Regions from separate parts of the Bacillus sp. AC266 genome, predicted to be linked through region 4. Evidence: predicted binding sites of a transcription regulator. Region 4 holds the regulator's gene; each other region holds the start of a gene.
What was found. The regulator LexA, encoded in region 4, represses DNA repair genes until DNA is damaged. The targets are predictions, from matches to a motif close to CGAACATATGTTCG.

Region 1: the regulator LexA is predicted to act here: its motif matches at 1,743-1,756, upstream of AC0IXC_RS11070 (DNA polymerase IV).
Region 2: the regulator LexA is predicted to act here: its motif matches at 1,145-1,158, upstream of AC0IXC_RS05625 (YolD-like family protein).
Region 3: the regulator LexA is predicted to act here: its motif matches at 1,567-1,580, upstream of recA (recombinase RecA).

The regions. Positions count from the first base shown of each region.
Region 1 is NZ_CEEDEC010000002.1:666,610-669,811, forward strand. Features, by position in the region: gene AC0IXC_RS11055 (GNAT family N-acetyltransferase) at 1-126, shown strand, start outside; gene AC0IXC_RS11060 (tripeptidase T) at 254-1,372, shown strand; gene AC0IXC_RS11065 (hypothetical protein) at 1,424-1,630, opposite strand; gene AC0IXC_RS11070 (DNA polymerase IV) at 1,773-3,011, shown strand; partial or broken gene AC0IXC_RS11075 (MgtC/SapB family protein) at 3,053-3,202, opposite strand, start outside.
Region 2 is NZ_CEEDEC010000001.1:1,105,904-1,109,105, reverse strand. Features, by position in the region: gene AC0IXC_RS05630 (hypothetical protein) at 465-686, shown strand; gene AC0IXC_RS05625 (YolD-like family protein) at 1,394-1,729, shown strand; gene gerPF (spore germination protein GerPF) at 2,015-2,230, opposite strand; gene AC0IXC_RS05615 (hypothetical protein) at 2,443-2,781, shown strand; gene AC0IXC_RS05610 (SDR family oxidoreductase) at 3,107-3,202, shown strand, end outside.
Region 3 is NZ_CEEDEC010000002.1:1,026,124-1,029,325, forward strand. Features, by position in the region: gene pgsA (CDP-diacylglycerol--glycerol-3-phosphate 3-phosphatidyltransferase) at 1-248, shown strand, start outside; gene AC0IXC_RS12955 (competence/damage-inducible protein A) at 269-1,507, shown strand; gene recA (recombinase RecA) at 1,651-2,682, shown strand; gene rny (ribonuclease Y) at 3,166-3,202, shown strand, end outside.
Region 4 is NZ_CEEDEC010000009.1:37,115-40,316, reverse strand. Features, by position in the region: gene AC0IXC_RS26150 (bifunctional metallophosphatase/5'-nucleotidase) at 1-23, shown strand, start outside; gene AC0IXC_RS26145 (DUF896 domain-containing protein) at 64-303, opposite strand; gene AC0IXC_RS26140 (YneB family resolvase-like protein) at 349-1,005, opposite strand; gene lexA (transcriptional repressor LexA) at 1,147-1,761, shown strand; gene AC0IXC_RS26130 (DUF4097 family beta strand repeat-containing protein) at 1,865-2,668, opposite strand; gene AC0IXC_RS26125 (DUF1700 domain-containing protein) at 2,669-3,202, opposite strand, start outside.

The sequences.
Region 1 (3,202 bases), on a different contig from region 4:
CGAAATTTAGCATCAATACAAGTAGTGACGAAGATAGGATTTCAATATGAAGGTGTATCTCGAAAAATGCTAATGGTAAATGGCATCTGGGAAGATCATATGCGCTGGGTATTGTTAAACGAGTAATAGAAGGCAGATGGGTATCTAGATGTGTTAACCATCTGTTTTTTGTCTTGTATTTCGAAACTTTTGCGAAATTCTGTTATAATTAATGTTGTTACATACATAATGGTAGTGCAGGAGGCGCAGTCTTATGATTAATCAAGAACGTTTAGTAAATGAATTTATGGAGTTAGTACAAGTAGATTCTGAAACAAAATTTGAAGCAGAAATTTGCAAAGTGTTAACAGAGAAATTTACTGCTTTAGGTGTAGAAGTATTTGAGGATGACACGATGGGTGTGACTGGTCATGGTGCAGGTAACTTAATTTGTACTTTACCAGCAACAAAAGACGGTGTTGATACAATTTATTTCACTTCTCATATGGATACAGTAGTTCCTGGTAATGGAATTAAGCCTTCTATTAAAGATGGATATATCGTATCAGATGGTACTACAATTTTAGGAGCCGATGACAAAGCTGGATTAGCATCTATGTTTGAAGCAATTCGTGTCTTAAAAGAGAAAAACATTCCTCATGGTAAAATTGAATTTATTATTACAGTTGGAGAAGAATCTGGTCTTATTGGCGCAAAAGCGTTAGATCGCGAGCGCATTACAGCAAAATATGGTTATGCATTAGATAGTGATGGAAAAGTTGGTGAAATTGTAGTTGCAGCGCCAACACAAGCGAAAGTGAATGCGATTATTCGCGGGAAAACAGCTCATGCTGGCGTAGCACCAGAAAAAGGTGTATCTGCAATTACTATCGCAGCAAAAGCAATCGCAAAGATGCCACTTGGTCGTATCGATTCTGAAACAACTGCAAATATTGGACGTTTTGAAGGTGGTACACAAACAAATATCGTTTGCGATCATGTTCAAATCTTTGCAGAAGCTCGTTCTTTAATAAATGAGAAAATGGAAGCACAAGTTGCAAAAATGAAAGAAGCATTTGAAACAACTGCAAAAGAAATGGGTGGTCATGCAGACGTTGAAGTAAACGTTATGTATCCAGGATTTAAGTTTGCTGCTGGCGATCACGTTGTAGAAGTCGCGAAACGTGCAGCTGAAAACATTGGTCGTACGCCTTCTCTTCACCAAAGTGGTGGCGGAAGTGATGCGAACGTAATCGCAGGACATGGTATCCCAACAGTTAACTTAGCAGTTGGTTATGAAGAAATTCATACAACAAATGAAAAAATTCCTGTTGAAGAATTAGCGAAAACAGCAGAATTAGTTGTAGCTATTATCGAAGAAGTAGCGAAGTAAGTAATAAAGTCAAAAAGACGTGTGAACCAATTATGGTTTACACGTCTTTTTTTATTTTGATTCAATTGCTTTCACAAGGCGGATAAGCCAATATAAGAAGACCCACGGAAGTACATAAGTTGTTGTAAAACGTATGAAATGAGAGAAGATTCCTAAAGCGTAAATGTTAATGTTAAAAAGGGGAAGTAACAAATAATTAATCGCAAGGATTACTATAATAATAATAAATACATAATTGAGTTTATTATGTTGTTTCATAACGATTCACCTCCTTTACAATAATATCCATTTGTTACGTACAGTATAGCAAAAAATAGATAGAGAAAACCCAATAATTATTATAACGCGTAAAGAAATTTGATATAATGAAGGAACGAATGTTCTTTAAGGGGTGAGTAGTATGCGAGAAATGTATCCGAAAAATGGACGTGTTATTTTACATGTAGATATGAATTGTTTTTTCGCATCAGTTGAAATTGCTCATGACCCATCATTACAAGGAAAGCCATTAGCGATTGCGGGGAATGAAAAAGAGAGAAAAGGGATTATCATAACATGTAGTTATGAGGCGAGAGAATATGGAATACGTACGACGATGCCTCTATGGGAAGCGAAGCGATTATGCCCGCAATTAGTTGTGAGGCACCCTAATTTTACATTATATCGAGAAGCTTCATTTCAAATGTTTCAAATTCTTTCCCGTTTTACAGAAAAAATACAACCGTTTTCTATAGATGAAGGGTATTTAGATATTACAGATTGCTATGCGCTCGGTTCGCCTCTTGAAATAGCGAAGATGATTCAACAAGCGTTACTAACAGAGTTACAGCTTCCATGTAGCATTGGGATTGCCCCAAACCTTTTCCTAGCAAAGACTGCTTCAGATATGAAAAAACCTCTTGGAATTACAGTACTTCGAAAACGTGATATCCCAGAAATTATTTGGCCACGATCAGTTGCAGAGATGCATGGAATCGGAGAGAAAACAGCTGAAAAACTAAAAGACATTCATATACATACAATTGAACAGTTAGCAAAAGGAGACGAGCATATCATTCGCGCTAAAATTGGAAAGCACGGTGTTGATTTACAAAAACGTGCAAAAGGTATGGATGACAGGGAAGTTGATCCGAATCAAATGGGACAACATAAAAGCGTTGGAAATTCGATGACTTTCTCAAAGGATATGGACGAAGAAAAAGAATTACTTGATATGTTAGAAAGATTATCGAAATCAGTAAGCAAAAGGCTACAAAAACGAACTCTCGTTAGTTATAACATTCAAATTATGATTAAATACCATGATCGTCGCACGATAACACGGAGTAAACAATTGAAAAATGCAATATGGGAAGAACGAGTTATTTTCCAAGCAGCATCACGTTTATGGAAGCAACACTGGGATGGTGATTCTGTTCGTCTGTTAGGTGTTACAGCTACTGAATTAGAATGGAAGACAGAATCAGTGAAACAGTTAGATTTGTTTTCATTCGAAGAAGATGCGAAAGAAGAGCCGTTACTTGCTGTTATTGATCAAATTAATGAAAAGTATGGAACACCTCTTTTACAGAGAGGTAGTCAATTATTGCGTAAGCAAGAAAAGTCGTTTCAGCAAAAATTAGAAAATAAGTTTATGTAGAAGGTGGCATGAAGCAGTAAATATCATGCCACCTTTCATATTTAACTCGCTTCCAAATCTAATGAAGTCTTCCAACCTGCGGCAGTAACGCCAGATTCTAATAACATTCTACTTACTATTTTCTCAATTAAGACGGCTGTATTTGTATTGCAATGTAATGTAGCTCGTATAGATACTTTTTGGTTAGAATC
Region 2 (3,202 bases), on a different contig from region 4:
AAATAGATAGTAAGACAATACAATATTACATTTAAATATTAAGAATTACAATAGGAAAATTTGGATGTAGATAAAAGGAATAAGCAATTAAATTCGCAAAATGTTGAAATGATAATGTTTTAGTTAATTAATTTTGTTAAATATAAACTAAATATATTTTCGTGGAGAGTGAATTGAGGACATAATTTAAAGAATGGTACATATCATATTTATTGGAGTATAAATTAACTTTATAGGAAGTGACATGTTGAACATTTAGTACAAAAGTATGTTCTTAATGATGATAAGAATTATTTATCCCGCTATTTATGGGAGTCTTACTGCTCGTAAAAGCCCGATTGGTGAAGGCTAATAATCAGTGGGTGATGGACAAAACCCTCACTGATTATTAGCCTTCACCTTATTAAAATAGGATGAATATTTTTATATTTACTAGATTATTAAATTAATTTGGGGGAGAATATATGAAAGTTATTTTTAAGAGAGAAGGCGGAGGGAAAATTTTTGAATCATCTAATGAAAATATAAGCGTTCTATTAGCTGTATTAAAAGAAACAAAAGGGATAAAGATTGGGATGGTTGAGTATGAAGTATTAGAATATAAACTGGAATATTATCGGAATCCGAAAAAAACAGAAACAGAGAGAGAATTACATATTATAATGCAACCCAAGCATATTCAATAAAGAAAGTGAAAAATTGATGAGTGTGAATCTTACTGCCTACAAATAGCAGGATAAATGGTAGTAATTGTCGATATGTATGAAACTTATGAGGAATGAATTGTTTTACATCATAAGTTTCTAAAGCTTTGTGAGTTCGTTCATAATAAAAGTGTATGCTTTTGTTGAAGGATGGTTAATGAGATATAGCTGAAATTTGTATTCCAGAAAGAACGTTAGTTAGGATAGAAAAGTAAAATTAGAAATATAATTAGTTCAATAAAAGCGGCTTCACATTAGGTGGAGTCGCTTTTATTGTTGCTACACGTATTCTATGATGCGATAGGAAGTGCAAAGAAATTTGATTAATAAAAGGGAGTAATAAATGAGTATGAATAAACTTCATATATTAAAGTTGCATTTTATTTGAAAAATTTACATGTTGCACTTCCGTAAGAACGTTCGTTCGTGTATAATTAGAACGAATGTTCTTTCGAAGTGGAGATGTCTACAAATTCATAAATAGTTTTGAATTGGAAAGCTACGCTACGTATAAATAAGAGATGGATAAAGAATGAAGCGATAAGGCTTCTAACCGCAAGGGCTGCGGAGATAGCCTAATAAATTAGAGTTCGATAGAACTCTTTACTTAGGAATCCCCCACTTCTAAACGAAGTGAAAGTGGGGTAGTTCAAGCATGGATAGATATAGAAAATTGAGGAGTAAAGAAAATGAATTATGTAAAGATACAGGAAAAAGGAAGAGAGTGGGTTCCGTTTACAGTAATGTCGGAACAATTATTAAGTATGAAAAAAATTATTGGAGAGAAATTAAAAGTCCAAAGACCGCTAATAACAAATGAAGCGAAAGACAGCATTTCAGACAAATTATTAACTTCATTATTGTCTGAAGAAGAGATGTTAGTGACATATTTTGAAGAAGGATACATACTTACGAGTTATATGACAGTGGTTCATATAAATCCAATTCAACAAATTGTAAAATGTACAGATGCATTTTATAAAACATATATATTTTCTGCAATGGACATAATTGATGTAACCTAAAAGAAGCTGAATTTTGAAGTTTAGCTTCTTTAATTTATCTAGCTATTTACGGACAGGCAGATTCACACCTCAAAATTCGGCTGTGAGTCAGGCTACCTGTTAAAACCTAATTTTTTGAAGAGGTGAAGAACTAAATGAAAAAGCAGCTAGCTGCAAGCTAGCTGCTTAGTCCCAGGGAAAGGGAGAAAAAGATTGGCACTCAAAAAATCAATGATAGCTGTGTATCAGCCTGAGTATAGTATAGACAAATTTTAAAATGTTATACAAAAATGATTACAGATCTGGTTAGGCCGTACCAACTTGGTTTTGATCTGCTAGATCAGAATCAAATGTATTAGTCGCGCTAACCCCACTAAAAGTGTTCACTACGAAACCAACGTTAGATGCGCCAGAGCCGTTATAAGCTTTCGTATTCTCTTTTGGAGAAACATTGTAGAAATCACCTAAGTTGAAAGATCCGTTACTATTTTGTACAACTAAATTCCCAACAACTGAGGGCATAATTTTCACCTGCTTTATAAGTAATTGTTTGCATTACTATATGAAGGTATAGTCTAATTGGTTCATTTGACAAATATTCCGGAATAGAAAAATGTTTGAAGCTTTGTTTAATCAATCGAGCAAAAAGTATGTTAAAATTAATGAAGAGCTGAATTTTAAAAAGAATAAATTCGAATAATTAATATATATGGAATTAAAGGAGGCGAAATGTAATGGATAATGTTATAAAAACAGTGGATTTAACAGATGCAGAATCAAGTAAACTTATTGCTTATATTTATAGTAATGATGTCACATTGATCGAAAAAGCATTTTGTCCTAATGAAATAAAATTAAAGTTTAATGAAATAGCAATTTTATCGGCAATTAAAACCGCATATATTACGAAAGTATCTATAAGGAAAGAACTTGAAGCAATTTTTCACGATACAGGCGTTTTATTAGTAAAGCAAAATGTTGAAAGGAATAGTATTCAATCTATAACAATGCATTTTGAGCAATTTAAAAAGTTGCAAAATGAGATTGAGAATTTAAATAAAAGTATGTTATAAGACTAGGTGGAAATTTATTGATAGAGGTGGGCTCTGTTAAGTTGAAAAAGTGGATTGAAAAGTATTTGGATAAATCGAACCGTAAACATAAATATACTTTCATTAAGGTGTAACCTATATTTATCGATGTGAGAAATGTAGGGAATAGAAGATACAATTTAAAAATAATAACGATACAAACAAAAAGAGTAACTATGATGGTTACTCTTTTTGTTTGTAATATGTAATATCAAAAATACTTCTAAAGTATGAAATGAATTGATACTTAAGTGAGAAGTTGAATAAGAATAAAAAGAGTAATATTAATGGAAAGGAGGAGATGAAGTTGGAGCGAAACGACATTGGGAAACTTGTAATTATTACTGGAGTAACGCAAGGGTTAGGACGTGCAATGGTTGATAGGTTTCATGAATTGGGGTGG
Region 3 (3,202 bases), on a different contig from region 4:
TTGCAGTAACAGGTTTACGCCTTGTACTTGCTGGGACAGGGGAAGTAGTTGCAGCAAATCAGCTAGGGAAAATTAAGACATGGACACAAATTATTGCAATTGCAGCATACTTATTACATGATGTACCGTTAAATCTACTTCATATTCCAGTTGCAGATATTTTCATATGGATTGCATTATTCTTTACCGTTATTTCAGGATGGGATTATTTCTGGAAAAATAAAGATGCTTTTGTAAACTCAAAATAGAAGTTTATGGGGGAATTGGGATGAATGCTGAAATTATTGCGGTTGGAACGGAATTATTACTTGGACAAATTGCAAATACAAATGCCCAGTTTTTATCTGAAAAGTTAGCTTCAATCGGAATTAACGTGTACTACCATACTGTTGTTGGGGATAATAACAAGCGATTACAGAAGGCAATTGAATTGGCTGAAGAACGAGCTGATATGCTCATTTTTACAGGTGGATTAGGACCGACAAAAGATGATTTAACGAAAGAAACAATAGCGTCTAGTTTAGATGAAGAGCTTGTGTATGATGAAAAGGCATTAACATCGATAAGCGATTATTTTAAGCGTACAGGCCGTGAATTTACGGAGAATAATAAAAAGCAGGCGCTCGTTTTAAATGGATCGACTGTATTTGCGAATGATCACGGTATGGCGCCTGGTATGGGATTAAATACGAATGGAAAAGTTTATATTTTATTACCAGGACCACCAAAAGAAATGAAGCCGATGTATATAAGTTACGTAGAGCCTTTTTTATGTAAGTTTACAACGGGGGAAAATATTTATTCTCGTGTTCTTCGTTTTTTTGGTATTGGGGAATCTCAATTAGAGGTGAAAGTTCAAGATTTAATTGATGGACAAACGAACCCAACCATTGCACCACTTGCAAATGATGGAGAAGTGACATTACGTTTAACTGCCAAACATCATGATGCTGATGAGGCGGAGAAACTGATTCAGCATGTGGAAGATTTGATTTTAGAAAGAGTAGGAGAATTTTTCTACGGATATGACCAAGATTTCCTTCATTACAAGGCAATAAGGCTATTGAAGGAAAAAGGGTTAACTTTAGCGTGTGCAGAAAGTTTAACAGGTGGTCTTTTTGGAAATCAAGTAACAGAAAATGCTGGTGTTTCGTCTGTATTTAAAGGCGGTGTCATTTGTTATCAAAATGATGTGAAGCAACAAATTTTACATGTACCTGAAGAAGTGTTACGTACTGATGGCGCGGTTAGTAAACAGTGTGCTCGCTATCTTGCTGAAAATGTAAAGAAACTGTTAAAAGCAGATATCGGAATTAGTTTCACTGGGGTGGCAGGACCGGATGCTTTAGAGCATAAAGAACCAGGAACAGTATTTATTGGATTGGTAATTAAAGATGAACCAGCTGTAGTCTTCTCGCTTAATTTAAGTGGAAGTCGTCAACAAATTAGAGAACGCTCTACAAAATATGGATTTTATCATTTATTTAAAAAGCTAGAAGAGATATAAATTTCTTCTAGTTTTTTTTGTTGGAAAACCTAGTTTTATTCGATGTAAAATAAAAAAATCGAATAAATGTTCGATTTTTGTTGGCAAATTGAATTGAAAATAGGTATAATAAGATTAGCAATTTAGTTAAGGAGGAATTTTGAATGAGCGATCGTCAAGCGGCATTAGATATGGCGTTAAAACAAATAGAGAAGCAATTCGGTAAAGGTTCAATTATGAAATTAGGAGAACAAGCGGAGCGTAGAATTTCTACAATTTCAAGTGGTTCTTTAGCACTTGATGTGGCACTAGGGGTAGGCGGATACCCACGTGGCCGTGTTATTGAAATTTATGGACCTGAAAGTTCAGGTAAAACAACAGTTTCATTACACGCAATCGCGGAAGTACAGCGTCAAGGTGGACAAGCAGCGTTCATTGATGCGGAGCATGCAATGGATCCTGTATATGCACAAAAATTAGGTGTTAACATAGATGAATTACTATTATCACAGCCTGATACAGGGGAGCAAGGACTAGAAATCGCAGAAGCACTTGTACGAAGTGGAGCGGTTGATATTATCGTAATTGACTCTGTGGCAGCTCTTGTACCGAAAGCTGAGATCGAAGGGGACATGGGTGACTCTCACGTTGGTTTACAAGCACGTTTAATGTCACAAGCACTTCGTAAACTTTCAGGTGCAATCAACAAATCAAAAACAATCGCAATCTTTATCAACCAAATTCGTGAAAAAGTTGGGGTTATGTTCGGGAACCCAGAAACAACTCCAGGTGGTCGTGCGTTGAAATTCTATTCAACTGTCCGTCTTGAAGTACGTCGTGCTGAGCAGTTAAAGCAAGGTAACGATATTGTTGGTAATAAAACGAAAGTAAAAGTAGTTAAAAATAAAGTAGCACCGCCATTCCGTGTTGCTGAAGTTGATATTATGTACGGAGAAGGTATTTCAAGAGAAGGTGAAATCTTAGATATGGCTTCTGAACTTGATATCGTTCAAAAGAGCGGTGCTTGGTACTCTTATAATGAAGAACGCTTAGGACAAGGTCGTGAAAATTCGAAGCAATTCTTAAAAGAGAATACGGATTTAAGAGAAGAAATTGCCTTCTTTGTTCGTGAACATCACGGAATTGGTGAAAACTCTGGTGTTGAAGACACGGAAGATTCAACTCGTCAAGATTAAAAAATAAAAGACACGGTCCCGTGTCTTTTATTTTTTAATCCACTATGAAAGCGTTATATATAGCTGGAGATAAAATATTTATTCTATCCAAAAGGCTATGTGTAAAGGGGAATATTCATATATTTTAAGTGAATGAATTGGGATTTTCTAAGGTTTTCCAGGATAATATGCTGTCTGTTTTTTAAATCCATATAAGATTCAGGGCTTAAGGTAAAGAAAGTAAAAGTAGACAACGCTTGACAATGAAAATTGCGATAGATACAATGAGAATGTATATTTTTTCTTATATACGATATACTCTTCTCAAGAAGAGAAGTAATATTCGGAGTAAGACTTAAATCTTGCCGAAATAATAATATGACATTTTAATTGTGAAATGAAGAAAGTCCCTTAAAAAAGCGGGACGACGGTCTTTGCTGTACGTTGTAATTCAATGTACATGCCGACAGTCTTTTTTCATTCATAGCAAGGGGAGGTGAAATCATGAGTAGTAGTACAGTTTGGATACTCATCTCCATTT
Region 4 (3,202 bases):
AAAACTGGAAAGTTATTAAATAACAATTTTAACAAATAAAAAAAGATGGGCTATGCCCATCTTTTAATTTAATTTTGCATTATCCTGCTTTTTTAAAGCTTTTAATTTCGCCGGTGTAACGTCCGTGCCTTCTTCGTTAACGACTTTAATTCCTTTTAATTCGTTTAACATATTTTGACGAAATCCTTTTAAATATTGTTCACGAAGCGATTGGCGCTCACGTTGTTCTTCTTCAGTTAAGCCTTCAGCTTTTGCTTTTTTCGCTAAGAAGTTAATGCGTTCAATGAGTTCTTGACTTGGCATCTCGAATCCCCCTTCTACTCAAAACTGATTATTATCATACAATAGTTAGTCCTCTTTATCAAGCAATTGCTTTGTATATTCTACATACCTTCGATGTACAGTTGCTTTTGAAACATCATGACCAAAACCACGAAGTGTTGCTGCAATTTCTTCAAAAGTTAATTCATTCCGGCGCAAACGTACAATTTCCTCAATTGGCACTTCTTTTTTCTCACGTCCTACGCTTAAATGACGATTTTTCAAATTATTTTCTGGACGAAATCCTTTCTCCACTGCTCTTTGCATGCCACGTTTAATTTTTAAATTGTGGATCTTTCTTTGATACTCTTCAACGATCCCAATTATATTTAGCACCATCGAATCAGAATCTGAAAGCTGTAATTCACCACTATGCGTGTGCGTATAAACTTTTATCCCCTCTTTATGTAAACAATGCATTAATGCAATCTTTGCATTTCCTCTACCAAGACGCGTTTCATCTTGTATAAGTAGTACATCAACTTGTTCATCTCGAATTGTATCTAGCACTTCTAATATGCCATCACGTTCAATTGTATAACCGCTAGCCTGCTCCTCAATTACCTTTGTAACATCCATTTGATAGCGCTCAGCTAAATGCAATAATTCATCTTTTTGACGCAATAATGATGTTTCCTGTTCTTCTTTTGTTGTGCTCACACGTGCATAAATAATTGCATTCATTTTGAACCCTTCTTTCTCACTATATTTTCCTTATAGTGTATCATAAATTTGCCTTTCGTTCGAACTTATGTTTGTAGAATGTTTTTTCGCATGTTATACTTAATAATAAGAAAAATGAAAGAAAACGAGGTGTTAGAAAACATGGAAAAGTTAACGAAACGCCAGCAAGACATTCTCGACTTTATTAAGCTAAAAGTACAAGAAAAAGGATATCCACCTTCCGTACGTGAAATCGGTCAAGCAGTCGGCCTTGCTTCTAGTTCTACAGTGCACGGACATTTATCACGACTAGAAGAAAAGGGATATATTCGACGCGATCCAACAAAACCACGCGCAATTGAAATTTTAGGTGACAACCGAACGGAAACACAATCTGTTATTCAAGTTCCAATCATCGGAAAAGTTACTGCCGGTTTACCGATTACAGCAGTCGAAAGTGTAGAAGATCACTTCCCACTTCCAGCTAGTATCGTTGCTGGAGCAGATCAAGTGTTTATGTTACGCATTTCTGGAGATAGCATGATTGAAGCCGGTATCTTTGATGGTGATTTAGTTGTTGTTCGCCAACAACAGTCTGCATACAACGGTGAAATTGTAGTTGCTTTAACAGAAGATAACGAAGCAACTGTTAAACGTTTCTATAAAGAAAAAGATCATTTCCGTCTGCAACCGGAAAACTCTTCACTAGAACCTATTATTTTAAAACAAGTGTCAGTTATTGGAAAAGTAATTGGCGTATATCGTGATTTACATTAAAAATAATAAAAAGAAGATAATTCCCTTATTTATATAGGTAATTATCTTCTTTTTATATTTTGATAGATTTCCGTTCATTCAAAAGAATGCGTTTCATTAATTATTAACGCGTTTCAATAGTAACATCTCCAGCAGCGGTTTTACCGCTAATCTTTTTACTACCATTACCAATCGTTATATTTTTATTGTCTTCATTAAAAATTGTCACGTCTCCAGCAGCAGTTTGCCCAGTTATAACTGCATCTTGTGGTTTTTCCAATAAAGTAATATCTACATCTCCAGCAGTTGAACTTACCTCTAAATCATATTTAGAATCATGATCAATAATATCTATATCCCCACTAGCCGTTTTTGCTGTTACTTTCCCTATTACTTTTTTAAAATTCACCTCACCAGCTTTTGTAGACCCCTCCACACTCTTTGCTGTTACATGTTTCAAATCCACTTCTCCGGCGAGTGTTTCAACACTTACGCGGTCACTTTTCACATTACTTATTTCTATTTGTCCAGCGGATGAATTTACTTTTATCTCTTGATAAGAACGTTCAGGTACTAATATAGTCAATGTAGGCGTTTGAAATCCGAAATTGTAAAATGAAAAATCAAATGAAACACCTTTTTCTATTTCCCCTATGATTTTTAATGTATCACCATCTTCAGCAATACGAATCTCCTGTTTACTTACGTCTCCTTTTTGCTTTACATAAAAAGAGGAATCAGGAGATTTTTGGACAACAATATCTCCAGCATCTAACTTAACTTCTACATTTTTTAGCGTTTCGTTTTTAATTACGTCCTCTTTATCTCCTTTTTCTGCAGTTTGTACTGCTTTTTCATATGTTTGTGAAATCCCTATTACTCCAATAATGATACAAGCGATAGCTACTAATAATATCTTTTTCATCATCTACTCCCCTTTTATCATTTTGAAGTTCCAGACTACATAGCGTACACATAATCTTTTAAACCACTTCGTACTATAATAAGCTACAATACATAACAACAAACCTACTCCGACAAACGTTATACTAACGAAAAGATCCAACCATATAAAAGTGCCCATAAATACTTTTACAATAACGAAAAATGGTGTCACTACACTAGCAATACCACCGACCCAAAAAGAAAATATAAAAGCTATAATTGCAACTAACGGGCCTAGCACGATAATAAAATTAAACAAACTAAGTCCAACCGCTGCCATGACAGCTCTTGTCACATTTGAAGTCGACGGATCTTTTTTCATTTCATCAAATCGATACATCGCAAGTAAGTCTTTCGCAATTACTTTCGGAGAGCCAAGACCCTTTATTATTTCTGATTCAGTTTTCCCTTCTTCTACCCCAAACTGAAAGTGCTCTTCATAATCGAATAAAATATCTTGTCTCTCTTCTTCTGGTAACTTTCTAAGATGACTTGATAATTCTTTAAGAAACTGCTC